Regions from separate parts of the Streptomyces longisporus genome, predicted to be linked through region 3. Evidence: riboswitches for the same ligand, from Rfam matches in the RefSeq annotation. Region 3 holds a riboswitch; each other region holds the start of a gene.
The links. A riboswitch is a leader RNA that binds a small molecule or an ion and turns the genes downstream of it on or off. The one in region 3 is predicted to bind cyclic di-AMP.
Positions count from the first base shown of each region.

Region 1 (6,933 bases), on a different contig from region 3:
ACCGGTCAGGCACTCGGAATGCAGGCGGACCAGAGGCGTTGTACCGGGAGCCGGGTCGCCCAGGACGACCGCGACGTGCTCCTGGCCGTCGGTCAGGCCGTGGAAGGTGACCAGTTCGGCGTCGACGCTGTAGCCGTCCTGGAAGCGCAGCGGCACCCGTACGCGGGAGCGCGGGGTGGCGGCGGGGAAGTCGGGCATGCGGGTCTCCGGGGTCGTCCATATCTGCTTCAGTTTTGAAGCAGCTGCATGGTCGGGAACCCTACCCCATGCTTTAAATTTGAAGCAACAGCTTTTCGGGACGCTTCGGATTTCCGGGTCGCCTCAGGTTCCCCGGGCCGCCTCAGGAACAGGGACCGGAGGAGCGGCGGCGCCAGGGAACCTCCTCCGAGGTGGGGCGCTCCTCCTCCCGCTCCAGTGCCTGCACCACTCCCGAGAAGATCTCCTCCAGTTGCTCCACCTGCTGCGGGGTCAGCTGGTCGAAGAGCAGCGAACGCACGGTCTCCACATGCCCGGGCGCCGTCCGCTCCAGTACGGCCATCCCCTCGTCGGTGAGCATGGCGAAGCTGCTGCGCTTGTCCCACTGGCAGTCCTCGCGCCGGATCAGACCGTCCTTCTCCAGCCGGGTCACGGCATACGTCAGCCGGCTGCGCGTGATCTTCGCCCGCTCGGCGAGATCGGTCATGCGCAGCCTGCCGTCCGGCGCTTCGGAGAGGTTGGCCAGGATGGAGTAGTACAGATGCGGCATGCCGGCGTCCTGCTGGAGCTGCCGGTCGATGGCGTCCTCCAGGAGATGCGTCGCCGCGATGTACGCGCGCCAGGCGCGCTGCTCCTTCTCCGTGAGCCAGCGAGTCGTCATACGTCCAGTGTAGGTTTGCTTCAAACTTTAACCAAGCCTGTCCGTCGCCGAGAGTGAGCGCGTCCGATGCCGTATCCGTACGTCCTGCTGTCCGCCGCCGTCTCCCTCGACGGCTACCTCGACGACACCGGCCCCGAGCGCCTGCTGCTCTCCAGTCCGGCGGACTTCGACCGCGTGGACGAGGTCCGGGCCTCCGTGGACGCGATCCTCATCGGCGCCGGCACGATCCGCGCCGACAACCCGCGCCTGCTGGTCAACTCACCCGAGCGCCGCGCCGCCCGCGTGGCCGCCGGACAGCCGGAGTACCCGCTCAAGGTCACCGTCAGCGGCTCCGGCGACCTGGACCCCGACGCCCATTTCTGGCACACGGGCGGCGAGAAGCTCGTCTGCACGACCGACAAGGGCGCCGAGCGCGCCCGCGCCCTCGGCCTCGCCGCCGACGTCGTCCCGCTCGGCCCCGACCTCGACTGGCGCCGCCTCCTGGAGCATCTGCACGAGGTACGCGGCGTGCGGCGCCTGATGGTCGAGGGCGGCGGCACGATCCACACCCAGCTCCTCCAGCAGGGCCTCGCCGACGAGCTCCAGCTGGTCCTGGCCCCTCTCTTCGTGGGCGACCCGGACGCCCCCCGCCTCTTCGGCCCCGGCGCCTACCAGCCCGGACGCCTGCGCCTGACGGAAACCCGGCGGATCGAGGACGTCGTCCTCATGCGCTACGAGCCCACGGCCCCCGGCACCGGTCCGCTCCCCACCGCCGCCGACCGGCACTGGCTGGCCCTCGCCTGCGAGCTCGCGGCGCTGTGCCCGCCCTCGCGCACGGCCTTCAGCGTCGGCGCGGTGATCGTCGCCGCCGACGGCACGGAACTCGCCCGCGGCCACTCCCGCGAGGGCGACGACCCGGTCGTCCACGCCGAGGAGGCGGCCCTCGCCAAGCTCGACCCCGCCGACCCCAGGCTGGCGACGGCAACGGTCTACAGCAGCCTGGAACCCTGCGCCCACCGCGCCTCCCGCCCCAAGCCCTGCGCACGGCTGATCCTCGACGCGGGGGTACGCCGGGTGGTCACGGCCTGGCGCGAACCGGACACCTTCGTGACGGGGGCGGACGGGAGCGGGCTGCTGGCCGGGCAGGGGGTCGAGGTGGTCGTACTGGGGGAGTACGAGGAGCGGGCAAAGGCACCGAACCGGCACTTGCTCCGGTGACCTCTCGGCCCGGGTCGGCACTTCCGACCCGTCCGGCGTTTGAGGACGAGGCCGTTCAGGCCGAGGGGGGTCTGGGGGCGCAGCCCCCAGCACCGCAAGACACACAACTCCCCGCACCGGCCGATCGGCCCAACAGATCCTGCGCCCGCCCCCCGGAAGGGCGACCCTGACCGTACCGGCCGGAGGCGATCGCGGAGGTAGTGCCAGTGAGGTCAGTTCCCAGACGTGCGGCGGCAGTTCTCCTCGTCCTCCTGCTGACGGCGCTCGTCGCCTCCTGCGGCACCGACCCCGGCACCCGCACCATGGCGAGGGCGCTGCCCCCGGGCGCACCGTTCACCCACCCCGGCGTCCTCGTCAGCCAGGCCCAGCTGGACGTCGTACGCAAGAACGTCATCGCGGGCAAGCAGCCCTGGCTGCAGGCGTTCCTCGACATGCGGGACAGCAAGTACGGGTCGTACAAGTACACGGCCCAGCCGACCGCGGTCGTCAACTGCCCCTGGGGCGGCAAGGGGGCGAAGGGCTGTCTGGAGGAGCGGCAGGACGCCATCGCCGCCTACACACAGGCCCTTCTGTACAGCGTCACCGGTGAGCGGCAGCACGCCCTCAAGGCGCGGGAGATCATGGACGCCTGGTCGGCGCAGCTGAAGCGGCACACGGCGCAGGACGCCCAGCTGCAGGCCTCCTGGGCCGGGTCGACCTGGGCACGGGCCGCGGAGATCATCCGGTACGCACCGGGCGCCGGCTGGCCCGCCGACCGCGTACGGCGGTTCACGGCCATGCTGCGCACCGCCTACCTCCCCGAGGTCACCAGGGACCTTCCCGACTACAACGGCAACTGGGACCTCGCGATGACCGACGCCGCCATCGGGATCGCCGTCTTCACCGACGACCACAAGACCTTCGACGCCGCCGTCAAACGCTTCCGTGGCCTGGTGCCCGACTACTTCTATCTGCGCAAGGACGGCAAGATCCCGCTCACCCCGGCCGGCTCCGACGCCAACACCGTGCAGAAGCTGGAGACGTACTGGTTCAAGGAGACGAAGTTCGAGGACGGCATCGCGCAGGAGACCTGCCGCAACTTCAAGCACGTCGGCTACTCCCTCGCCGCCACGGCGCACATCGCCGAGACCGCCTGGCACCAGGGCGTCGACCTGTACGGCGACGTCAAGGACCGGCTGAAGGCGGCCCTCGACTTCCACGCCCGCTACGAGATGGGCGCCAAACCCCCGCGCTGGCTGTGCGGCGGCAGGGTCGTCGGGAACATGGGCCCCGACCTGGAGGTCGCCCTCAACCATCTGGAGAACCGGCTCGGCACCCCCGTCCCGGCCGCCCACAAGCTGGTCGAGCAGACCCGCCCGGCCGGCACCGACGACCTCTTCGTCTCCTGGGAGACCCTCACCCACGCGGACAACCCGGCCGCCTGACCGAGGCCTGCGGACCCGAAAACGCAGGTGAAAGAGGGCGGACCCAAACCCTGGCGCAGACAGCCCCGCGGATGGCGTATGCTGGTGACACAACGACGCGGGGTGGAGCAGCTCGGTAGCTCGCTGGGCTCATAACCCAGAGGTCGCAGGTTCAAATCCTGTCCCCGCTACTCAAGGCTCAGGGCCGGAGTCCAGTCACTGGACTCCGGCCCTGAGTGTTTCCCCCGGTCGGGTCATCCGGCTCGCCCCGTGCCGCCGTACCGGGAAACCTGGAGGGGTGGAGCAGGAGGGGCCGATCTCATACGCACGCACCTTCGTGCGGCTGCTCCCGGCGCTGCTGATCGTCGGCGGGACCTTCTACGACTACCTCACGCCTTCGCGGTTCACGGCAGGCCCCATCTTCACCGCCGCCCCCCTGGTCGCCGCCCCGCTCTACTCGCGCCGCGGCACGCTCCTCACCGGCCTCGCGACCGTCCTGGTCGTCACCGCGATCCATGCGCAGGTGGGCATCCTCCTCCAGGTGGAGGCGATCACCGAGCTGGCCACCATCGCGACGGTCTCCGTCCTGGCCGTCCTCATCAACCTCCTCGTCCGCCGCAGCCGCGAGGAACTCGCCTCGCAGCGCGAGATCGCCGAGGCCGTCCAGCGCGCGGTGCTGCCCGAACCCGCCGAACGGATCGGGGCGTTCGCGATCGCGGCACGGTACGAGGCCGCGCAGGCCGATGCCTCCATCGGCGGGGACCTGTACGCCGTGCAGGACACCCCGCACGGCGTACGGCTGGTCGTCGGCGACGTGCGCGGAAAGGGGATGGGGGCGGTGGCCGCCGTCGCCGTCGTCATCGGGGCGTTCCGGGAGGCCGCCGAGCAGGAGGCCACGCTGGAGGCGGTCGCGCAGCGGCTGGAGCGGGCGCTGGAGCGGGAGGCGGCGCGGCGCGCGGGCATCGAGTTGTTCGAGGGGTTCACCACCGCCGTGCTCGCCGAACTTCCGCACGGCGAGGGCGTCGTCCGCATCGTCACTCGCGGCCACCCGCCCCCGCTGCTGCTGTGCCCGGACGGCACCGTGCACACCCTGGACGCCCGCGAGCCCGCCCTGCCGCTCGGCATGGGTGACTTCGGGGGCCGGCCCGACCGCGCGGAGGAGATCGCGTTCCGCAGCGGGGCCACGCTGCTGCTGTACACCGACGGGCTGTCCGAGGCACGGGACGAGCACGGGCGGTTCTTCGAACCCGCGGACCGGCTCGCCGGCCGGGTCTTCCACGAGCCCGCCGCGCTGCTCGCCACCCTCGCGCGGGAGGTGCGCAGATACGCCGGCGAGGCCATGGCGGACGACATGGCGCTGCTCGCCGTACGACGGCCCTGAGGTTTCTGAGGCGCGGTCAACTCGCCCGTTTTTCGCCGTTCATGCGCCGTCTGTCCAGGTCAGAAAGGTTAATGATCAAGCAGAACACCTTGGAAACGACACCCCGGGTCTATTAACGTTCGATAACGCAGCGCGGTCGTCCCAGCCGTCACAAGAGGCGGCTCCGTGCGCACGCGCCGAATCCCGCAAGGGAACCGGGGAACCACCACCCTGGGGTGAATCGCGCCGACACCGCCGTGGCAGCACGGCAGGTATACGCGCGTAGGAGACCTTCCTGCTCCGAACCCGTCAGCTAACCCGGTAGGCGAGAAGGAAGGAAAGGAGCACGCCCACGTGGCGTCCAACCCGCCTGCCCCGGCAGCCCCGTTCGTGCCGAGCACCGAACCCTTCGGCTTCGCCGGCCGACGCACCGACGAGGGCCCCTGGGAGGAGTGGAATCCCACCGAGGACTCCCTCGCCCCGGTCCGCGGCCGGCACCGCGTCGCCAAGCAGCGCGGCGGGGGACTCGCCCGCAGCTCCACCGTCCTCGGCGTCGGCGTCATAGCCGCCGTCGGCGCGGGCGGCATGGCCAGCGCCAACACCGGCAAGCCGCCGGTGTCGATCTCCATGCCCGATCTCGCCTCCGTGAGCCATGTGTTCGGCGGTGGCTCCGACGCCCCCAAGGGCTCCGCGACCGCGCTCAGCGACGTCGCCACCACCTCCGCGGGCACCGCGCAGGGCGCCGGTGAGGCGCTGCGCGACCGGATCATGGCGCAGGCCGCGTCGCAGCAGGTCCAGATCGACAGCAAGAGCCAGGCAGCCGGCGAGGCGGCCCTCGCGCAGCAGATCGACGAAGCCGCCGCCAAGGCCGAGAAGGACGCCGCGGCCAAGGCCGCCGCCGCGAAGGAGAAGGCGGAGGCGGCGGTCAAGAAGGCCGCCGAGGACGCGAAGCTCGCCGAGCTGGCCAAGCAGTACACGCTGCCGGTCGTCTCCTACACGATCACCGGCACCTTCGGTCAGTCCGGCTCCATGTGGTCCTCCGGCTACCACACGGGCCTCGACTTCGCCGCCCCCACGGGCACCCTCATCAAGGCCATCCACTCCGGCACCATCACGGAGGCCGGTTGGGCGGGGGCGTACGGCTACCGCACGATCCTCACCCTCGACGACGGTACGCAGCTCTGGTTCTGCCACCAGTCGTCGATCAGCGTCAGCGTCGGCCAGAAGGTCAGCACGGGTGACGTCATCGGCCGCATCGGCGCCACCGGCAACGTGACCGGCCCGCATCTGCACCTGGAGGTCCACCCCGACGGCCAGGCCACGGGCATCGACCCGATGCCGTGGCTGCGCAGCAAGGGCCTCAACCCCTGAGACCCGTACGTTCTCCGTCCGTACCCGGAGTGCCGTAATCCGCTTGTTTACGGGATCTTTGCGCCCGCCGCGGAAGACCGGCCTTCGGGGCGGGCGTTGACGTAGAGCATGACTTCTCCTTCTCTGCGCAAGCTCGGCTCCTCCGGCCTCGAGGTCTTCCCGCTCTCCCTGGGCGGCAACGTCTTCGGCTGGACCGCCGACGAGGCCACCTCCTTCGCCGTGCTCGACGCCTATGCGGCCGCAGGCGGCAACTTCGTCGACACCGCCGACGCCTACTCGGCCTGGGTCGAGGGCAACCACGGCGGCGAGTCCGAGACGATCATCGGCAAGTGGGTCAGGGCCCGCGGCAACCGCGACGACGTGGTCATCGCGACCAAGGTCAGCCAGCACCCCGACTTCCAGGGCCTGTCCGCCGCCAACATCAAGGCCGCCGCAGAGGCCTCGCTGCGCCGCCTCGACACCGACTACATCGACCTCTACTACACCCACTTCGACAAGCCCGAGGTGCCGGTCGAGGAGATCATCGGAGCGCTCGACGAGCTGGTGAAGGAGGGCAAGGTCCGGCACATCGCCGCGTCCAACATCTCCGCCGACCGGCTGCGCGCGTCCCTGGAGTTCTCCGACCGCGAGGGCCTGGCCAAGTACGTGGCCCTGCAGCCCCACTACAACCTGGTCTCCCGCGACACCTACGAGGGCGAGCTGCAGGACCTGGCGGCCCGCTACGGCCTGGCCGCCGTCCCGTACTT
Region 1 covers NZ_BAAASG010000012.1:460,207-467,139, forward strand. The annotation lists gene ABD355_RS27870 (GTP cyclohydrolase II) at 1-198, opposite strand, end outside; gene ABD355_RS27875 (MarR family winged helix-turn-helix transcriptional regulator) at 341-856, opposite strand; gene ABD355_RS27880 (dihydrofolate reductase family protein) at 923-2,053, shown strand; gene ABD355_RS27885 (alginate lyase family protein) at 2,254-3,477, shown strand; tRNA gene ABD355_RS27890 (tRNA-Met) at 3,574-3,647, shown strand; gene ABD355_RS27895 (PP2C family protein-serine/threonine phosphatase) at 3,755-4,837, shown strand; cyclic di-AMP (ydaO/yuaA leader) riboswitch at 5,002-5,158, shown strand; gene ABD355_RS27900 (M23 family metallopeptidase) at 5,171-6,187, shown strand; gene ABD355_RS27905 (aldo/keto reductase) at 6,296-6,933, shown strand, end outside.
Region 1: linked by a shared signal. The riboswitch ahead of ABD355_RS27900 (M23 family metallopeptidase) and the one ahead of ABD355_RS21595 (transglycosylase family protein) in region 3 are both predicted to bind cyclic di-AMP.

Region 2 (6,933 bases), on a different contig from region 3:
GTGCGTCTGATCATCTACATCGCGGTGGGGCATCTCTTCGCGGCCTTCGTCTACCTGCTGTTCGAGGTGGGGGCGAAATAGCGCAATGGCCCGAGTGATCAGTCGAGCAGCCGCTCGCGCAGGAGCTCGCGGAGTTCCGGGGTGAGCCCCAGGCCCTGCTCCAGATAGGTGTCGACGTCGCCCCACGTCTCCTCGATCGTCTCGAAGGCCGCCGTCAGATACTCGGTGCGTGCCTCGAACAGGGGGCTGAGCAGCTCCATCACCTCGGGGGAGTACGCCGCGGCGGAGCTGCTGCTGCGGTGCACCTTGTAGCGGCGGTGCTTGGCGTTCGACTCCAGGTAGTCCGCGAAGATCGCCTCGCGCTCGACGCCCAGCGCGAGCAGTGTCACGGCTATGGACAGGCCCGCACGGTCCTTGCCCGCTGCGCAGTGCATCAGGGCAGGGAGACTGTCCTCGGCGAGCGAGCGCAGCACGCGCGTGTGCTCGGCGGTGCGCTCCTTGATGATCGTGCGGTAGGAGACGATCATGCGGTTCGCCGCCTTGCCGTCGCCGAGGAGCTCGCGCAGCTGATCGATCTCGCCGTCCCGGACCATCTTCCAGAACCCGGAGCCGTCCGCCGGGTCCGACAGCGGCAGGTTCACATTGCGCACGCCCGGCAGCTCGACGTCCGGGCCCTCCAGCTTCTGGTCCGCCGCATTGCGGAAGTCGAAGATCGTGTGCAGCCCCAGGGAGGACAGGAACTCGGCGTCCTCCTCGGTCGCGTGCGCGAGGTGGCCGCTGCGGAACAGCACCCCGTGGCGCACCCGCCGTCCGTCCACCGTCGGAAGTCCTCCCACGTCACGGAAGTTGCGGACTCCGGCGAGCTCGGGTTCGGTCGACGGGATCTGCTGCGTCACGGGGGCTCCTCCCAGTCCGCCCGGCCGGCGCGGCTCGTCGTCGGGCGCTCTCCCGACGATACGACATGGATTCCTGAGGCAATGAGTTGTCCACAGGCGTTGCGACCAGGCCTCACGTGCCTTGATGATGTTGCGGATTGGTCGCACCTGTTCGAATGTGTGAGGGCTTGATGCTGGAGATCGCAGACAACGGACGTACGTGGCTCCTCTCGGGGCCGGCCAGCAGTTACGCCGTCCACCTGACCGGGGACGACGAGCTGCTGCACCTGCACTGGGGCCCCCGGATCGCGCTCGCCGACGCCGAGGCACTCGCCGTCCGCCCGCTGCCCGACTACTGGCCCTTCGAGTCCCCGCTCGACGGGCGCGAGGAGTACCCCGTGGAGGGCGGCCCCCGCTTCGTGCGGCCCGCCCTGTCCGTGCGCAGCGAAGAGCGGCGCGGCACCGAGTGGCGCTTCGAGCGGTACGAGGCGGAGGGCGACCACCTCCGGCTGGGCTTCCGGGACGGCGGGCTCGCGATCACGCTGCACTACCGGATGCGGCACGACGTCGTGGAACGCTGGGTGACCCTCGGCAACGAGGGGCCCGCCCTGGAGCTGCTGCGGGCCGACTCCGCGACCTGGACGCTGCCCGATCGTGAGGAGTGGCGGCTTTCCCAGCTGCACGGCCGCTGGGCCGCCGAGTCCCGGCTGACCGCCTCGCCTCTCACCTACGGTGAGAAGATCATCGGCAGCCGCCGCGGCCACACCGGCCACCAGCACCTGCCCTGGGTCGCCCTCGACACCGACGCCACCGAGGAACGCGGCGAGGTCTACGGCTGCGCTCTGGGCTGGTCGGGTTCCTGGCGGATCGCGGTGGCGCAACTCCCGGACGCGCGCGTGCAGATCACCGGCGGCGCCGGTTACGACGACTCCGGGCTGCTGCGCCTGGAGCCGGGGGAGTCGTACACGAGCCCCGTCTTCGCCGGTCTGTGGAGCGACGGCGGCTTCGGTGGCGCGAGCCGCGCCTGGCACGCCTACCAGCGCGCACACGTCATCCCGGACGCCGACCAGGACCGGCCGGTGCTGTTCAACTCCTGGGAAGCCACCGAGTTCGACATCTCCGAGGAGCAGCAGGGCGCCCTCGCGCGGCGGGCCGCGGCCATCGGCGTCGAGCTGTTCGTGGTCGACGACGGCTGGTTCGGCAAACGCACCAGCGACCGCGCCGGACTCGGCGACTGGACGGTCAACCGGGACCGCTTCCCGAACGGCCTCAAGCCCCTCGCGGACTATGTGCACGCCCTGGGGATGCAGTTCGGCATCTGGGTCGAGCCCGAGATGGTCAACCCGGACAGCGAGCTGTATCGCGCCCACCCCGACTGGGTGCAGTTCCAACCGGGACGGAAGCGGACGGAATTCCGCAACCAGCTCGTACTGAACCTGGCCCGGGAAGACGTCCAGGAATACCTCTGGGAGCAGCTCCACGCGCTCCTCTCCAGCGCCCCGATCGACTATGTGAAGTGGGACTTCAACCGCTGCTTCACCGACGCGGGCTGGCCGGGGGAGCCCTATCCGCAGCGCCTCTGGGTCGATCATGTCCGAGCCCTGTACGCCCTGTTGGACCGGCTGCGGGCGGCCCACCCGAATGTCGCCTTCGAGTCCTGCTCGGGCGGCGGCGGACGGATCGACCTCGGGATCATGAGCCGTACGGACCAGGTGTGGACCTCCGACAACACCGACCCGCTCGACCGGCTCGCCATCCAGCACGGCTTCAGCCAGATCCACCCCGCGCGGGTGATGGCCGCCTGGGTCACCGACAGCCCGAACACCCAGCTCAACGGCCGGATCAGCTCACTGCGCTTCCGGTTCGTGAGCTCCATGGCCGGCGTGCTCGGGGTCGGCGGGGACCTCACCCGGTGGACCGAGGAGGAGCTCGCCGAGGCCGGCGAATGGGTGGCGCTGTACAAGGAGATCCGGCCGCTGGTGCAGCACGGCGACCTCTACCGGCTGCGGCCGCCGCGGGGCGGGCTGAGTGCGGTGCAGTACGTGCGCGGGGGCGAGGCGGTCGTCCTCGCCTGGCTCCAGTCGCAGAGCCATGGCGAGCCCGTGCCGGCGCTGCGACTGCGGGGCCTCGAACCGACAGCCTCGTATGAATGCCCTGAAACGGGCGAAATTCATAGCGGTGCCGTATTGCTGCATCACGGACTGCGTACCGGATTGCGTGGTGACTTCGACGCGGCAGTTTTCCGTCTGCGGCGCATCTGAGTCTTCTGTCCGGATTGGCGCTCCTTCGGCCCCTTCATTCCAACTCGCTCCTGAAGAGGGGATCCTGGGGCGGGGGTACGTGAGGAGGGTCATATCCGTGACGGTGCGTGGCGCGTCATGTCCACGTAATTCAGGTGCTTCACAAGGGCGTTTGACGGAGACGATCACCGGGGAATTCACGCAAAGTCACCGGGTTTTCTCTCAAGGGATCAATAGAAACGCATTCACGGGGAACCGGCACTTGTTTGCTTGCGTCCCGGTCGCTTACGTTCGCCACCAATCCGGACGGACGCCCAATCCTGCCGCCGCCCGGTGCCCGCACAACTCACCCGTGAACGGCAGGAGCGGGGGACCCACAGGTACAACCGCCTGTTCCGGTCTCCGGAACGGCTAGGGGTAAAGCCGCGTCGCAGGCGCGGCCGGGCATCTCCAGCCCGAACCCGACAGCTCACCTCGCAGGCGCCGGAGAGGAATTCGTCATGCCCGCGAAGGGTAAGCACCGCCGCCCGAAGCCCCAGCGCTTCACCCGCTCCATCGCCGTCGCCGGAACCGGTGGCGCCGCACTCGCTCTCCCGCTCATGGGGGCCACCGGCGCCCATGCCGCCACCACTCAGTCCGCTTCCCAGACGGTTTCGAAAAAGGCCGTCCAGTCCCTTCCGGTCGTAGAGAAGAAGGCGACCCAGAAGAGTGCCGCCGGCCATGCGGGCGTGCGGACCTATTCGGTGCGGACCGGTGACTACCTCTCGAAGATCGCCGAGGAACAGCATGTCGCCGGCGGCTGGCACAGGCTCTACTCTGACAACCGCCGGGCCGTCGGTGACGACCCGTCGCTGATCCACCCGGGCCTGAAGCTGACGATCGGTCGGAAGGCCGCGACGGACACCACCGAGCCGTCGTCCTCGTCCGCCTCGAAGACGTCCTCGTCGGCGGCCAAGGCGACCGCCACCAAGGCCTCCGAGTCCGCCCCCACCGGCTTCACCCTCCCGGTGATCGGCGGCACCATCGGCACCGGCTACCACGTGGCCGGCAGCATGTGGTCCAGCGGGTACCACACGGGCGTCGACTTCGTCGTCCCGACCGGCACCTCCATCAAGTCCGTGGGCGCGGGCACCGTCGTCTCCGCGGGCTGGGGCGGCGCCTACGGCAACCAGGTCGTCGTCAGGCTCGCCGACGGCTACTACGCCCAGTACGGCCACATGTCCCAGATCTCCGTCTCGGTCGGCCAGACCGTGGCCGAGGGCCAGCAGCTCGGCCTCTCCGGCGCGACCGGCAACGTGACCGGCCCGCACCTGCACTTCGAGATCCGCACCACGCCCGACTACGGTTCCGACGTGGACCCGGTCGCCTACCTCCGCTCGAAGGGCGTCGGCGTCGGCTGACCTCCCCTCGCAACCACCTGCCTGACACACCGCCGAAGGCCGGACCCCGATCCCCGGGTCCGGCCTTCGGTGTGTCCGGCCGCGCGCACGTGTGCTGTGTTGCGTTCGTGACGCCCGCTCCCCGGACGACCTCTTCGCCACCCGGCGCGGCGGGGCTTCGGCCAGCGGCCGTATACAAGGGGGCACTTCGCGTTCCGGACCACCTGGAGCCATTTCCGGATCGCCGACTTCAGGGTCGGCGGCTCGCCCCGTACGATCGCTGACGCCTCAACATCCCTGGTCGGAGGGTTATTCCGGGCTTGGCGAACACTTTAGAAGTGGCTTATCTCACCGCGCGTCAACCCTTTCCTACGGTCGCGTAGGTCACATTCGAAGGTGAATCATGGTCGATGTGGCAGACGATTCGAAGAGTGACAGCAGATCAGTGATCGGGTCGTACGTTGCGGTGGGGGACAGCTTCACCGAGGGCGTCGGCGACCCCGGCCCCGACGGGGCGTTCGTCGGCTGGGCCGACCGGTTCGCGGTGCTTCTCGCCGACCGGCGGCCCGAGGGCGACTTCAGGTACGCGAACCTCGCCGTGCGCGGCAAACTGCTCGACCAGATCGTGGAGGACCAGGTACCGCAGGCCGTCGAACTGGCGCCGGACCTGGTCTCCTTCTGCGCGGGCGGCAACGACATCATCCGTCCCGGCACCGACCCCGACGAGGTCGCCGAGCGCTTCGAGCGGGCGGTGGCCCGGCTCACCGAAGTCGCCGGCACGGTCATGGTGACCACCGGCTTCGACACCCGAGGCGTGCCCGTGCTCAAGCACCTGCGCGGCAAGATCGCCACCTACAACGGGCATGTCCGGGCCATCGCCGACCGGTACGGCTGTCCCGTGCTCGACCTGTGGTCCCTGAAGACCGTCCAGGACCGCAGGGCGTGGGACGGCGACCGCCTCCACCTCTCACCCGAGGGGCACACGCGTGTGGCGCTGCGCGCCGGGCAGGTCCTCGGTCTCGAGGTGCCGGCCGACCCCGACCAGCCCTGGCCGCCGCTCCCGCCGCGCGGCACCCTCGACGTGCGACGGGACGACGTGCACTGGGCGCGCGAGTACCTGGTGCCGTGGATCGGCCGCCGACTGCGCGGCGAGTCGTCAGGGGACCACGTCACGGCGAAGGGCGCGCTGTCGCCGGACGACATCAAGATGCGGATCGCTTCGGTGGCCTGACGGGCGTTCGAGGGTCGGCTGAAACCGTGCTGGGCGGGGCGCTCGTGATGGCTTGGGAGCGGCCCTCGCTGCGGCCGGTGGTGAAGGTGAAACGGGCCCGGTGGCACGAGCCCCCGCCGAGTGCGGGGGCTCAGTGCTCCGAAGCCGTCAACGCCGCCCGCTCCAGCCCCAGTTCCCGGGCCAGCGCCTCGTCCACCCACTCCTGCGCCCGTGCCCGCGACACCGCACCGGCGTACGAGGTCAGCTGCACGGCGAGCCCGTCCAGCAGGGCGGTCAGCCGCAGGGCCGCGCCGTGCGGGTCCGGGCAGTGGAACTCGCCCGCGGCCACGCCCTCCGCGACGACCTCGGCGATCGCCGCCTTCCACTGCTTGTCCAGGTCGCGTGTGACCTCCTGCAGCGCGGGCTCGCGCAGTGCCGCCGCCCAGCCCTCGATCCACAGCCGCCAGCCCTTGGCCTGGCCCGTCGGCGCATACCAGCGCACCGCCGACCGCAGTCGCCGCAGCGCCGTCGTACGGCGGCCGAGAAGCTTGCGCAGATGCGCGAGGTCGTCCTCGGCCGCGAAGGTGAACGCGGCGGCGACCAGCTTTTCCTTGGTGGAGAAGTGGTACAGCACCAGCGCGTTGCTCACACCGAGCGCCGAGGCCACGTCGGCGATCCTGACCGCCGCCACACCCCGCGCCTCGATCTGCCCGATGGCGGCCCGCAGCAACTCCGCGCGCCGCTCAGCCACACTCAACCGCACTCTCGCCACGCGGTCACCCTATTGCGTCGCCACTGGTGACGCCGGGCGAGGCCGACACTTGGCGGGTTCGAGAGGGTGCCCGTTGTCGGCCGTGCCCCTGCTCTGCTCGGATCGTCGTCACCGGTGCGGTGGCCGCCCGCGGGGTCGTCCCGTCGGCTTCCGTGCGGGTCGGTATCTGTTCGGTCGGGGTGCGTATCGAGCGGCGGGTGTGGGCGAGCGCCTCCTTGGCGCGGGTGAGGTCGGCGTTTGGCGGGTTCGAGGGGGTGCGCGGTGTCGGCCGTACACCTGCTTGCTCTTTCCCGGGGGTGCCGGGATGTCGGGCACGCGTGCCCGGACCGTCGTCACCGGTACCAGCCGAAGCGTTCCGCGATCACCGGCAGCCGGTCCGCGACGATGGCGTGGGTGGCCGCCCGCGGGGTCGTCCCGTCGGCTTCCGTGCGGGTCGGTATCTGTTCGGTCGGGGTGC
Region 2 covers NZ_BAAASG010000007.1:273,315-280,247, forward strand. The annotation lists gene ABD355_RS12810 (DUF6126 family protein) at 1-81, shown strand, start outside; gene ABD355_RS12815 (tyrosine-protein phosphatase) at 99-896, opposite strand; gene ABD355_RS12820 (alpha-galactosidase) at 1,067-3,136, shown strand; cyclic di-AMP (ydaO/yuaA leader) riboswitch at 3,453-3,611, shown strand; gene ABD355_RS12825 (M23 family metallopeptidase) at 3,616-4,515, shown strand; gene ABD355_RS12830 (SGNH/GDSL hydrolase family protein) at 4,940-5,725, shown strand; gene ABD355_RS12835 (TetR/AcrR family transcriptional regulator) at 5,856-6,476, opposite strand; partial or broken gene ABD355_RS12840 (glutamate dehydrogenase) at 6,809-6,933, opposite strand, start outside.
Region 2: linked by a shared signal. The riboswitch ahead of ABD355_RS12825 (M23 family metallopeptidase) and the one ahead of ABD355_RS21595 (transglycosylase family protein) in region 3 are both predicted to bind cyclic di-AMP.

Region 3 (6,933 bases):
GTGGCCAAGGCATCGGCGCTCGGCATGAAGGCCGGCAGCCCGATCTACCTGGACATGGAGTCGTACGACATCACGAACACGTCGTGCAACAACGCCGTGCTCACCTATGTCCGCGCCTTCGACAAGGAGCTGCGCGCCAAGGTCTACCGCGCCGGCTACTACGGCTTCACCAGCTCCAGCGCGAAGGCCATCGCGAACGCCGCCGACAAGACCGACCTGCCGGGCAACCTCTGGTACGCCCTGTGGGACAAGCAGAACACCACGACCACGGACTGGCCGTTCGGCTCGACCCAGTACACGGACCACAGCCGCGGTCACCAGTACCTGGTCAACAGCAAGGAGACGCGGAACGGCTACACGATCACCGTGGACCGCGACGCGTGGGACGCCCCGGTGGCCATCACCGGCTGAGCCCCCCGGCCCCCGCGGAGGCGCGGCGGTGCCCGAAGTCGCGGTGAATCGTTGGTCGAATGGGTTGGCCACAGCCGACCCACTGCCTACCATCGATCACCGCAAGACTTTGTGCACCGTCGCACAATCTCCTCGGGAGGCTTCCTTGCACCGCCGCCGTCGCACCGCGCTCGTCCTCACCGCCGCGATCGCCGCCGCGGCCCCCGTCCTGACCGCCTGCGGAAGCGATGCGCACCCCGGTGCGGCAGCCGTCGTCGGCGGTCAGCGGATCACCGTGGCGCAGCTTCAGACCCGGGTGAACGAGGTGCGCGCGGCGCAGCGGGCGGCCGTGAAGGACGACGCGCAGTACAAGCAGGCCGTCTCGCAGACCGCGAGCCTCACCCGCGACACCCTGCACGGAATGGTCATCGACCAGGTGCTGCACCGGGCCGCCCAGGACGCGGGCGTGAGCGTCACGCCCAGGGAGGTCCAGCAGATGCGCACCGGCCTCGAGCAGCAGGTCGGCGGCTCCAAGGCCCTGCAGGCGGCCTGGCTCCAGCAGTACGGGGTCGCCCCGCAGCGCCTGGACGAGAACCTGCGCCTCCAGCTCGAGGCCCAGAAGCTGGCCCAGGCCCTCGGCGCCGACACCAGCAAGCCGGCCTTCTGGAACGCCCTGTCCAAGGCGTCCAAGGAGCTCCACGTCGACCTGAACCCGCGCTACGGCACCTGGGACGTCCAGAAGAGCAGCCGTGTCGACGCGAAGACCCCGTGGGTGCGCGAGGTCACGGCGACCGGGACGCAGCAGACGGCGTAACGGGCCTCCAGGGCCGCCGCCCCTGGGACCGCGGCCCGGCGGACCACAGCCCTGTGGACAACTTCGGGGGCTGTCGGCGGGGTGCGTTACGTTCGGATCGTGAACGCAACCAGCTCGGAACCGGCCCCCGGCCGCATCGTCCTGCTCACCACCAGCCACCGTGTCGCGCCCGGCCTGCTGTCCTGGCCCGCCTGGCAGGCCCTGCACGCCGCCGACCGCGTGCTGTGCTCGGACGGCGCCCACCCGCAGCTGCCGTATCTGCGGGAGGCGGGCATACGGGTCGACGAGGCCGCCCCCACCGCCGAGGAGCTGGTCGGCACCTGTGCCGGCGGCCGTACGGTCGTCGTGGTCGCTACCGGCGAGGGCGAGCCGGCCCTCACCGACGGCCTGGCCCGCCTCGCCGGCTCCGGACGGATACAGATGCCGGAGCTGGAGCTGCTCCCCGCCTCCTACGACCTCCCGGGCGCCCGCCTCCTGGACCTCGTCCAGGTCATGGACCGCATCCGCGCCGAGTGCCCCTGGTCGTCCCGGCAGACCCACAAGGGCCTGGCGAAGTACGGCATCGAGGAGGCGTACGAACTCGTCGAGGCGATCGAGGAGGGCGACCGCGACGAACTGCGCGAGGAACTGGGCGACGTCCTGCTCCAGGTGGTCTTCCACGCCCGGATCGCCGAGGAGGACCCGGACGCCCCCTTCTCCGTCGACGACGTGGCCGCCGGCATCGTCACCAAGCTCATCCACCGCCACCCGCACGTCTTCGGCGACGAGACCGCCGCCACGCCCGAGGAGGTCAAGGAGCACTGGCTGCGCACCAAGGCGGTCGAGAAGCAGCGCACCTCGGTGACGGAGGGCATACCGCTGGGCCAGCCGGGCCTGGCCCTCGCGGCGAAGCTGGCGTCGCGGGTGCGGACGGCGGGCCTTGCGGTTCCGCTGCCCCAAGCCGAGGGCGTGGGGTACGAGTTGCTCGCGCTGGCGGTGCGCGCCGAGGCGGAGGGCGTGGACCCGGAGGCCGCGCTGCGGGCGGCCGCCCGCACCTACCGGGACGCGATCAAGGAGACGGAGGGCCGGAGCCGGTCAGGTGGCGGTGAAGCGCACGGGCAGGTCTCGTAGCCCCCGCATGATGAGCCCGCCCCGCCAGCGCAGCTCGGCGGGGTCGGCGGCCAGTTCGAGATCGGGCAGGCGGCGCAGCAGCGTCTCCAGGGCGGTGCGGCCTTCGAGACGGGCCAGCGGGGCGCCGAGACAGTAGTGGATGCCGTGGCCGTATCCGAGGTGCTGGTTGTCCCGGCGGGAGAGATCGAGCGTGTCGGGCTCCGAGAACCGGGCCGGGTCGCGGTCCGCCGCGGCCAGGACCACCAGGACCGGGTCGCCGGTGGCGATGCGCTGCCCGCCGATGGTCAGCGGCTCGGTGGCGAAGCGCCAGGTGGCCAGTTCCACCGGGCCGTCGTAGCGGAGCAGCTCCTCTATACCGGTGTCGAGCAGTGCGCTCTCACCGCGCCCGATCGACTCCTGGAGCCGCTGCCGCTGCCCGGGATTGCGCAACAGCGCATAGGTCCCGTTGCCGATCAGGTTGATGGTGGTCTCGAAGCCGGCGAAGAGCAGCACGAAGCACATCGCGGCGGCCTCGTTCTCGGTCAGGTGCTCGCCGTGGTCGGAGGCGCGGATGAGGCCCGAGATCAGGTCCTCGCCGAGGTCGCCCCGCTTGCGGTGGATGAGTTCGGCGAGATAGCCGCGGATCTTCTTCACGGAGCGGGCGACGCCGCCGCGCGGGCCGCCGCCGTGCCGGATCATCATCCCCGCCCAGTCGCGGAAGTCGTCCTGGTCCTCGCGCGGGACGCCGAGCAGATCGCAGATCGCATAGATGGGGAGGGGGAAGGCGAAGTCGTGGATGAGATCGGCCTCGCCGTGCGGCGCGAACCGGTCGATGAGGTCGTCCGTCAACTCCTGCACCCGCGGCGCGAATTCGGCCACCCGCCGGGGGGTGAACGCCTTGGAGACGAGGCGGCGCAGCCGGGTGTGGTCCGGTGGGTCGATATTGAGCAGATGCGTCATGAGATTGGCGCTGCGCTCACCCGGAATACCGGTCCTGCTCTTGCCCTGCGCGTCCTCGGCGTGATGCTCGGGGTTCTTCGAGAGCCGCCCGTCCGCGAGCGCCTGACGTGCGTCGGCATACCGGGTCACCAGCCAGGCCTCGACCCCGCTGGGAAGTTTCGTCCAGTGGACGGGGGAGTGCTCGCGCAGCCAGGCGTAGGCCGGATACGGGTCGCCGGCGAATTCCCAGGTGAAGAGTTCGGGAGCGGTGTTCGGGACGTTCACAGGACGACCGTATCGGGAGCCCGCAGGTGGATGGACCGCCGCAGCGAACGGGCCAAAGATGATGCGCGTTCAAGTCTGTGATCTTCACGTGATCTACGCGGCATTAACTTGTGACAAGTGATCGGCACCGGCTACGTTCACGGACCAGCGCGGCGGTATCGAACGCCTGTCGGTGTCATGTGCCGCGCGGTCATTGCTGTCTCGCGAAAGGCCTCCGCATGCTCTCCGGGAACGGTCGACACCGTCGCCCCCGTCAGGCTCCGGCCATCCTCGTCGCGGCCGGAGTGACCGGCTCCGCCATCGCGATCCCGCTCTTCGCCGCGGGCGGCGCCAGCGCCGCCGACGGCACCACGTGGGACAAGGTCGCCCAGTGCGAGACCGGCGGCTCCTGGAGCGAGAACAGCGGCAACGGGTTCTACGGCGGGCTCAAGTTGACCCAGGAGAACTGGGAGAAGTACGGCGGCCTCGACTATGCCCCGAGGGCCGACCTCGCCAGCCGCAACCAGCAGATAGCCGTCGCCGAGAAGCTCCTGGACGACCAGGGTGTCGGCGCCTTCCACACCTGCGGACTGACCTCCGGGCTCACCAAGGACTCGGGCTCGGCCGCCATCGACACCGGTGTGCTGGGCGGCGGTTCCGGTTCGTCCGATTCATCCGGGGCATCCGACTCCACGGGTCTGTCCAACTCCTCGGGCAGCGCTTCCGATGGGTCCTCTTCGTCGGATTCGTCCTCCGGCTCGTCCTCCAGTGCCTCCCCTTCGACCTCCGCGAGCGCGACGGACAACTCCACCGAATCCGGCACATCCGCCTCGCCGTCCACCTCTCCGTCCAAGAAGGCCACAGGTAACCCACAGGGCGCCGACAACTCGTCGACAGACAAGGCGAAGGTGGACGACTCGGACAATCCCGAGCCTCCGGCGTCCACTTGGACCCTCGTCGACACCGGCACGACCGGCACCGGCCGCCACCGTGGCGCCAGCGCCGACGAGACGGCCGGCAAGGCCGCCGACAAGACCAAGACGGACGGCGGCACGCACGACACGTACACCGTCCATGCCGGCGACACTCTCGCCTCCATCGCCGACTCCCTTGGCCTGGACGGCGGGTGGCGTGCGCTCTACGCCGCGAACAAGGACGCCATCGGTACCGACCCGAACCACATCTTCGCCGGTCAGACCCTGAAACTCGGTGCCGAATAGGGCGAAAAACAACGGGAGTTCACGTCACACTTCGCCACTGAATGTCCGGATTGGTGAAAGTGTGGGATGAGTCTCAGAAGCCCTGATCGTCTTTGAAATTCGACGGATCGCGTGTCTACCGTCGTCACCGCTCGTCAACACGAGCCCCGGCTGCCGCAACGCCGAATCCTGCCAGCGGCCGTACGGGAACAGTCGTCGCGTAAAGCGCCGTAGGCAGGAGCGGGGGACCCAAGGTAGGTGCCTGCCCGGGCAGTTGACGGGCGGCTAGGGGTGTAGCCGTGTCTCGTGAGAGCGAGAGCACGGCCGGGCAACTCAACCGGCCCGAACCCGACAGCTCACCTCGCAGGCGTCGGTGAGGGGATCGAACCATGCTGTTTTCCGGTAAGGGCAAGCACCGTCGTCCGTCCAAGGCCACCCGCGCCGCCGCGCTGGCCGGCGTCACCGGTGTCGCCATCGCCGCTCCGCTGATGGCGGCCGGCAACGCCTCCGCCGCCACCGCCTCCGAGTGGGACACGGTCGCCCAGTGCGAGTCCGGCGGCAACTGGGCCATCAACACCGGGAACGGCTACTACGGCGGCCTGCAGTTCTCCGCCTCCACCTGGGCCGCGTACGGCGGCACCGCCTACGCCCCGCAGGCCAACCAGGCCTCCAAGGCGCAGCAGATAGCCGTCGCCGAGAAGGTCCTCGCCGCGCAGGGCAAGGGCGCCTGGCCGGTCTGCGGCACGGGCCTGTCCGGTGCCGCCTACAACGGCAGCGCCCCCAGCATGAACACCAACCGCTCCACCGACTCGCAGGCCGCCTCCCGCTCCGCCGAGCGCCCGGCCGCCAAGACCGAGAGCACGAAGAGCACGAAGACCGTCACCACCCCGACCGGCAAGAAGGTCAAGAAGGGCGACGGCGAGTACAAGGTCGTCAAGGGCGACACCCTCAGCTCGATCGCCGAGAAGCACGGCGTCAAGGGCGGCTGGCAGCAGCTGTTCAAGCTGAACAAGGGCATCGTCGAGGACGCCAACCTCATCTACCCGGGCCAGCAGCTGCACCTGAAGTGATGCAGGGCTAGAGCCACCCCCGTCCCCCACGGGCTCCCCGCTCCGGTGCGTGTTCCCCCGTACGCACCGGGGCGGGGTTCTTTTTGCTCCCCCTCTTTGTTCCGTTCGGAAACAATTTACTCTCGGTTCTGCCCAAGAGGTGGTCGGCAGCGTGGCCGATCGGCCTTGGGCGGTTAGGCTCATCCCGCAGAGCCACCGCGCTACTGCCGTAGCCGTGTCACATCCAAGAAGGAGATGCTCGTGCCGTCCATCGACGTCGTCGTAGCCCGGGAAATCCTGGACTCCCGAGGCAACCCCACGGTCGAGGTCGAGGTCGGCCTCGACGACGGCAGCACGGGTCGTGCCGCCGTCCCGTCCGGCGCCTCCACGGGCGCCTTCGAGGCCATCGAGCTCCGCGACGGTGACCCCAACCGCTACCAGGGCAAGGGTGTCGAGAAGGCCGTCCTCGCCGTCATCGAGCAGATCGGCCCGGAGCTGGTCGGCTACGACGCCACCGAGCAGCGCCTGATCGACCAGGCCATGTTCGACCTGGACGCCACCGACAACAAGGGCTCCCTCGGCGCCAACGCCATCCTCGGCGTCTCCCTCGCCGTCGCCCACGCCGCCTCCGAGGCCAGCGACCTGCCGCTCTTCCGCTACCTGGGCGGCCCGAACGCGCACCTGCTGCCGGTGCCGATGATGAACATCCTGAACGGCGGCTCGCACGCCGACTCCAACGTGGACATCCAGGAGTTCATGATCGCCCCCATCGGCGCGGAGTCCTTCTCCGAGGCCCTGCGCTGGGGCGCCGAGGTCTACCACACCCTCAAGAAGGTGCTGAAGACCAAGGGCCTGTCCACCGGCCTCGGCGACGAGGGCGGCTTCGCCCCGAACCTGGAGTCCAACCGCGCCGCGCTCGACCTCATCATCGAGGCCATCAAGCAGGCCGGCTACGCCCCCGGCGAGCAGATCGCGCTCGCGCTCGACGTCGCCGCGTCCGAGTTCTACAAGGACGGCAAGTACGAGTTCGAGGGCAAGTCCCGCTCGGCCGCCGAGATGACCGAGTACTACGAGGAGCTCGTGGCGGCCTACCCGCTCGTCTCCATCGAGGACCCGCTGTTCGAGGACGACTGGGCCGGCTGGAAGGTCATCACCGACAAGCTGGGCGACAAGGTCCAGATCGTCGGCG
Region 3 covers NZ_BAAASG010000010.1:102,322-109,254, reverse strand. The annotation lists gene ABD355_RS21620 (glycoside hydrolase domain-containing protein) at 1-411, shown strand, start outside; gene ABD355_RS21615 (SurA N-terminal domain-containing protein) at 557-1,204, shown strand; gene ABD355_RS21610 (nucleoside triphosphate pyrophosphohydrolase) at 1,304-2,314, shown strand; gene ABD355_RS21605 (cytochrome P450 family protein) at 2,279-3,517, opposite strand; gene ABD355_RS21600 (transglycosylase family protein) at 3,736-4,716, shown strand; cyclic di-AMP (ydaO/yuaA leader) riboswitch at 4,912-5,080, shown strand; gene ABD355_RS21595 (transglycosylase family protein) at 5,085-5,765, shown strand; gene eno (phosphopyruvate hydratase) at 6,000-6,933, shown strand, end outside.

Region 4 (6,933 bases), on a different contig from region 3:
CTCATGGGTCCGCTCCGGGGGCGCCACCCGCGCGTCCTCCAGTGCGTCCAGCGGGGTGATCCACGCCGACACCGACGTGGCGAAGGACTTGCCGAGGAACGGGCCGAGGGGGACGTACTCCCATGCCTGGATGTCGCGCGCGGACCAGTCGTTGAGCAGGCACAGACCGAAGACGTGCTCCCGGAAGTCGCCGAGCGCCACCGGCCGCCCGCGCTCCGAGGGCACACCCACCACGAAACCGACCTCGGCCTCGATGTCCAGGCGGACGGACGGCCCGAAGACGGGCGCCGCATCGGCCGGGGCCTTGCGCTGCCCGGACGGCCGTACGACGTCCGTGCCCGACACCACGACCGTGCCGGACCGCCCGTGGTAACCGATCGGGAGGTGCTTCCAGTTCGGCGTCAGCGAGTCCGCGGCGTCCGGGCGGAAGATCTGGCCGACGTTGCGGGCGTGGTCCTCGGAGGCGTAGAAGTCGACGTAGTCCGCGACCTCGAACGGGAGGTGGAGCGTCACCGACGCCAGCGGATGCAGGAAGGGTTCGACCGCCTCCTGGTGCGCCGGGACCGTCACCCACGCCGTCAGGGCGCGCCGCACGTCCGACCAGGTGGTGCGGCCCGCGGCGAGCAGCGGGTTCAGCGAGGGCTGCACGAGCAGGGAGGCGTACGGCGAGCCGAGCGCGCGCGCCGCCGCGCCCGCGTCGAGGACGTGGTCGCCGAGCCGGACGCCGACGGTCCGCTCCGTCGAGCCGGCAGGGGAGAAGACGCCGTACGGAAGGTTGTGCGGACCGAAGGGATCGCCCTCGGGGACATCGAAGGGGGGCATGGGGTGCTGCCTCACTCTCACTGTGTCGCGAACCGTCTGTCGTGTGCCACCTGCGCGAACCGTTATACGGCCGCTGGGTGGCCGCGCCACACGTTACGGCCGCGTGGCCCGTCTTGGGCAGTGTCTAAAGAGTTTGCAATGTCCGAATTGGGCTTGTCGGACGTGGCAATTCCGGCTTAGCGTCCTTTGGGGGACACGGACGGGGTGGGTCCGGTCCGTAGGGGGGACGCGTGGGGGGACCCGTGGCCAGCAGCACGCGCAGTGTGCCTTTCGCGGCCGACCGTGAAGTGCCCGGCCTGATCGTCAAGTTCGGCGACTACCCGCTGCACCACGGCGGTGTGGGTGCGATCCGCAGCCTGGGCCGCCTGGGCGTGCCCATGTACGCGATCACCGAGGACCGTTACACACCCGCCGCCTCCTCCCGCTACCTCGAGAAAGCCTTCGTCTGGCCGACCACCGGCACGGAGGACCCCGCCCGTCTGGTGGAGGGCCTGCTGCGTATCGGGCGCCGCATCGGCCGCCCCACCGTCCTCGTCCCCACCGACGAGGAGGCGGCCGTCCTGATCGCCGAGCACCAGGACGAACTCGCCGGCCGCTTCCTGTTCCCGCGGGTCGAGCCCGCCCTGCCGCGCCGCCTCGCGAGCAAACAGGGCCTGCACGAACTGTGCGTGGAACACGGCATCCCGAGCCCCACGGCCGCCTTCCCGCAGTCGTACGACGACATCGTCACGTTCGCCGAGAAGGCCCGTTTCCCGGTGGTGGCCAAGAACCGTGAGGCGTTCGTACGGCGCAAACGGCCGGCGGTGAACGGCACGACGCGGATCGCCACCCGCGAGGGCCTGCTCGGTCTCGCCCGCGACTGGGGCGAGTGCCCCGGGGTGATCCTCCAGGAGTACCTGCCCAGGGAGGACGCCGAGGACTGGATCGTGCACGCCTACTTCGACCAGGACTCCACCCCGCTCGCGATGTTCACGGGCGTGAAGGTGCGCTCCTGGCCGCCGCACGCGGGGATGACGGCGAACGCGTACGTGGTCGACAACCCGGAACTCGCGGACATCGCCGCGCGTTTCATCAAACAGATCGGCTTCAGCGGCATCATCGACCTCGACCTGCGCTTCGACCGGCGCGACGGACAGTACAAACTCCTCGACTTCAATCCACGCATGGGCGCCCAGTTCCGGCTCTTCGAGAACGAGTCGGGGGTGGACGTCGTCCGCGCCATGCATCTCGACCTGACCGGCCGCTCCGTCCCGGAGGGGGAACAGCGGGCCGGCCACCGGTACATCGTGGAGAACATCGACCTGCCCGCCCTGCTCGCCTACCGCCGCAGCGGCTATACGACGCCGCACGCACCGGCGCACGCGAGCGGGACGGAGCTGGCCTGGCTCGCGGGTGACGACCCGCTGCCGTTCCTCACGATGCTCGCGCGCTTCGTACGGCCGGGCGCGAAGCACCTGTACCAGCTGTGGCGGACCAACCGCCGCGGCAGCACCACCAGTTCGGGCGGCTAGCCGGACCGGTCAGCAGCCCGAGACGAACCACACGAAGTGACGAAGTGAGCGTCCTGGGGAGGGACTTCGTGATTCAACCGGTTGCAGTCATCGGCGCCGGGCCCTTCGGCCTGTCCACCGCCGCCCATCTCCGAGCCCGCGGACTGCCGGTCCGCGTCTTCGGCGAGCCCATGGTCAGCTGGCGCGACCACATGCCCGCCGGAATGCTCCTCAAGTCGACCCCGGTCGCCTCCAGTCTGGACGCGCCGCAGCAGGGCCACACACTCGCCGACTACTGCGACGCCGCCGGCATCAGGCGGCTGGTGACGGACGAGGACATCATCCCCGTCGAGACCTTCATCGCCTACGGCGAGTGGTTCCAGCAGAAGCTGGTGCCCGAACTGGAGCAGGTGCGGGTGGTGTCGGTCGACCGGCGGGGGGGCGGAGGCTTCGAACTCAAGCTGGACTCCGGCGAGTTGTTCACCGCCCGCGCGGTCGTCGTGGCGACCGGCCTGTCCGGCCTCGCGCACCTGCCGGCCGAACTGGCCACCGCCGCCGCGGACGGACCCACCCCCACGGGCCCGGTCTCCCACAGCTCCCAGCAGCACGACCTCACGCGCTACGCCGGCAAGGAACTGATCGTGATCGGCGCCGGCCAGTCCGCGCTGGAGACGGCGGCACTGGCGGCGGAGGCGGGCGCACGGGTGCGGGTGGTCTCCCGCGGCCGCGGCAGGGTCGCCTTCGGCGCACCGCCGTGGAAGCAGCCGAAGCTGCGCCCGGAGTCGCCCTTCGGCCGCGCCTGGTCCCTGTGGGCCCTCAGCTACTACCCGCACCCCTACCGCTATCTGCCGGCCGAGGCCCGCCACTACCTGGTGCGGCGCGTCCTCGGTCCGCTCGGCGCATGGTGGCTGCGCGACCGCTTCGAGGGGAAGGTGCAGGTCAGCGAGGTCGACCGGATCGTGCGGGCGGACGCGGCCGAGGGCACCCCCAAGCTGACGGTCCGCACCCACGCGGGCCGCATCCTGGATATGTCCGCGGACCATGTCATCGCGGCCACCGGATACCGGGTGGACATCGCGGCCATGGACTTCCTCGGCCACGAGCTGCGCACGCGTCTCGCGGTGAGCCGCGGCACACCCAAACTGGGCGCGGGATACGTCTCCTCGGTCCCCGGCCTGTACTTCACCGGCCTGCCGGCCGCGGCGTCGTACGGCCCGGTGATGCGCTTCGTGTGCGGCACCGAGTTCGCCTCTCCGAGGCTGGCCAAACACCTGGCGGCAGCGCACGGCTAGGCAGCGGCCGCGGGCCCCTGCCTGACGATGAAGAGCCCACAAGGATAAGGGAGTTGAGCGAGGGACGGTGGGGCAATCGGCCGTCGTCCGGTTCGCGATGAGTCGGTGGGGCGTCCTGTCCGTATTCTCTGATCATGGCCGCACCCACCGCATATGCACTCATCGCCACCGACCTGGACGGCACGCTGCTCCGAGGCGACGACACGCTCTCCGACCGGTCCCTCGCCGCTCTCGCGCGGGTCGCCGGGGCCGGCGCCCGGCACCTGGTCGTGACGGGCCGGCCGGCCCCCAGGGTGCGGCCGCTCTTCGACCAACTGGGCAGCAGGGGGCTCGCGGTGTGCGGGCAGGGCGCGCAGGTGTACGACGTGGGCGCGGACCGTCTGCTGTGGTCCGTCACCCTGGACCGGGAACTGGCCGAGACCGCCCTCGGCAAGATCGAGGCCGAGGTGGGCCAGGTGTACGCGGCTGTCGACCAGGACGGTGTGGAGGGACTCACGCTCATCGAACCGGGCTACCTGATGCCGCATCCGACGCTGCCCGCGGTCCGGGTCGACCGGCGCGCCGACCTGTGGTGCGAACCCATCAGCAAGGTGCTGCTGCGCCATCCCGACCTGTCCGACGACGAGTTGGCGGCGACGGCGCGCTCGGTGGTGGGTTCGCTGGCCACGGTCACCATGTCGGGGCCGGGGACCGTCGAACTCCAGCCATGCGGCATCACCAAGGCGACGGGCCTCGCACTGGCCGCCGCGCACCTGGGGCTCGGCCCGCAGCAGACGATCGCCTTCGGTGACATGCCCAACGACATTCCCATGTTCGACTGGGCCGCCCACGGCGTCGCCATGGCCAACGCCCACCCCGAACTCAAGGCGGTGGCCGACGAGATCACCCTGTCGAACGAGGACGACGGCATCGCCGTCGTCCTCGAGCGACTGTTCTTCGAGTTCATGGAACTCGACGAGCTCCATGAACTCGGGGAACTGGGGGAACTCCAAGCGGCCTCGGCGAAGTCCGGTGCGGTTCGGCAGCGCCCTCAAGGGACGCGGGGAACCGCACGACCAGCCACGACGACGCCGCAGAGGAAGGACGGCACATTGCCGCACATCCCGCGGAGCGCTCAGTAGGCGCCGAACACGTTGTCGATCGACCCGTACCGCGCGGCGGCGTACTTGCAGGCGGCCGTGATGTTCGCGATCGGGTCGAAGGGGTTCATCGCCGTGCCGGGCACATGGTAGGCGAGGAACGTCGGGTCGATGACCTGCAGCAGTCCCTTGGACGGGGTGCCGGCGACCGCGTTCGAGTCCCAGTTGTTGATGGCGGCCGGGTCGCCCGAGGACTCGCGGATGATGTTGCGGTAAATGCCGTTGTACGTCCCCGGGATGCCGTTCTGCTTCATGACCTGGAGGGCGCCCCGGATCCAGCCGTCGAGGTTGTCGGCGTAGCCCATCGACTTCACGTTGGCGACGGTCGGGGTGGCCGCGGACGCGCTGTTCGCCCCGATGAGCGGGAGGGCGAGAACGGCGGCACCCGTACCGGTGACGGCGAGCTTGCGGGCGAGGCGGTTGCTTCTGGGACGACGGTGCTGACCTGTTGCAGGCATGGCGGGATCCTCTCCGTCGCCTGCGAGGTGAGCTGTCGGGTTCGGGCGGGGAGATGCCCGGCCGCGCAGCCGTACGGCAACGCGACTTCACCCCTAGCCGGCCCGGGACGATGCCCGGTCCGGCGGCCTACCTGGTTCCCCCGCTCCTGCCGTGCGAGTGAGTTGGTCGATGGTCGTGCCCGGGCGGCGGCAGGATTCGGCGTCCACCCGACTGGCCGGGAACGTATGCGAGAGCACATGGCGGGAACAAGTGTCGGCTTCACAGATCACACCTATTGACCTTGGGCTGAGGCTTATGGGGCACTTGATCCTTTGCGGTTGCCAAGGCTCAACTCGCGTACGGGGGAGGGGAACCGGCGAGGGGGCCGCGCTTGTCGGTCCGAGCCGCCGTGTGAGTCAAGTCACCGGCATCCGCAAGAACGGCAAATAGGGCAATGACCCCAACTCGTGGTCAACCAGCCGTCCATCGCCTCATTGGGGGGCGAAAGCGGAACCTGGCGTGTGGTGCACGTCGTTGTCATGACGGTCGCCCGTCGAGCGCCCCGTGCCGGGATCCGGAGGTCCTCGTGAGTCGTTTCGTGAGGGAGGGGCGATCGGGCGTGCCGACTCGTACGGACGCGCCGGGGGACACGCCGAGAGGCGCGTCGGCCGACACCCCGATAGACAAGTCGATAGATATTCGTTCTTATCGGTTGATCAAAAACATACCGGTCGTGATCCGATACCGCCCAGGCTGGACGGGTGGGCGGCATCGGTGATCGAAAGGTGACCGGATACGCTGACTTGAGTGATGTCAGCGACCTATCGACAAACCGTGTAACCGCCAGTAGACACCAGCAGACAGGAGACCCCTCGTGACCGTCGTCGGGCCGTTCGGGCTGAGCGTGCGGGACCAGGCTCTGGAAGCCGATGTCCAGGCCGGATTGGCGGCCGTCGAGGAAGGTTTGCTCGAAGCCACCAAGAGTGAGGTGCCCTTCATCACGGAGGCCGCCCAGCACCTGGTGCGGGCGGGCGGGAAGCGGTTCCGTCCGCTGCTCGTGATGCTCGCCGCCCAGTTCGGCGACCCGTACGCGCCGGGGGTCGTGCCGTCGGCCGTGGTGGTGGAGCTGACCCATCTGGCGACGCTGTACCACGACGACGTGATGGACGAGGCCGCCGTGCGGCGCGGCGTGGACAGCGCCAACACCCGCTGGGGCAACTCGGTGGCGGTCCTCACCGGCGACTTCCTGTTCGCGCGCGCCTCGCACATCCTCGCCGACCTCGGGCCCGAGGCGGTCCGGGTGCAGGCCGAGGCGTTCGAGCGCCTGGTCACCGGGCAGATCCTGGAGACGGCGGGGCCGCAGGACGGCCGGGACCCGGTCGACCACTACCTGGACGTGCTCGGCGGCAAGACGGGCTCGCTGGTGGCCGTGTCGTGCCGCTTCGGGGCGATGATGTCGGGCGCCGACGAGACGGTCGTGGACGTGCTCACACAGTACGGGGAGCGGCTCGGAGTCGCCTTCCAGCTGGCGGACGACGTACTGGACATCGCCTCCGAGTCCCGAGAGTCCGGCAAGACCCCGGGCACCGACCTGCGCGAGGGGGTTCCCACGCTTCCGGTGCTGCGGCTGCGGGAGCGGGCGGCCCGGCTGGGGCTTGCCGAGGACATCGCCCTGTGCGAGCTGCTGGACTCCGACCTGAGCGACGACGCGCGGCACGCCGAGGCGCTCGCCGGGCTGCGGGCGCATCCTGC
Region 4 covers NZ_BAAASG010000013.1:135,287-142,219, forward strand. The annotation lists gene fahA (fumarylacetoacetase) at 1-822, opposite strand, end outside; gene ABD355_RS28640 (carboxylate--amine ligase) at 1,065-2,333, shown strand; gene ABD355_RS28645 (NAD(P)-binding domain-containing protein) at 2,402-3,604, shown strand; partial or broken gene ABD355_RS28650 (HAD family hydrolase) at 3,739-4,539, shown strand; gene ABD355_RS28655 (transglycosylase SLT domain-containing protein) at 4,719-5,201, opposite strand; cyclic di-AMP (ydaO/yuaA leader) riboswitch at 5,206-5,379, opposite strand; gene ABD355_RS28660 (polyprenyl synthetase family protein) at 6,056-6,933, shown strand, end outside.
Region 4: linked by a shared signal. The riboswitch ahead of ABD355_RS28655 (transglycosylase SLT domain-containing protein) and the one ahead of ABD355_RS21595 (transglycosylase family protein) in region 3 are both predicted to bind cyclic di-AMP.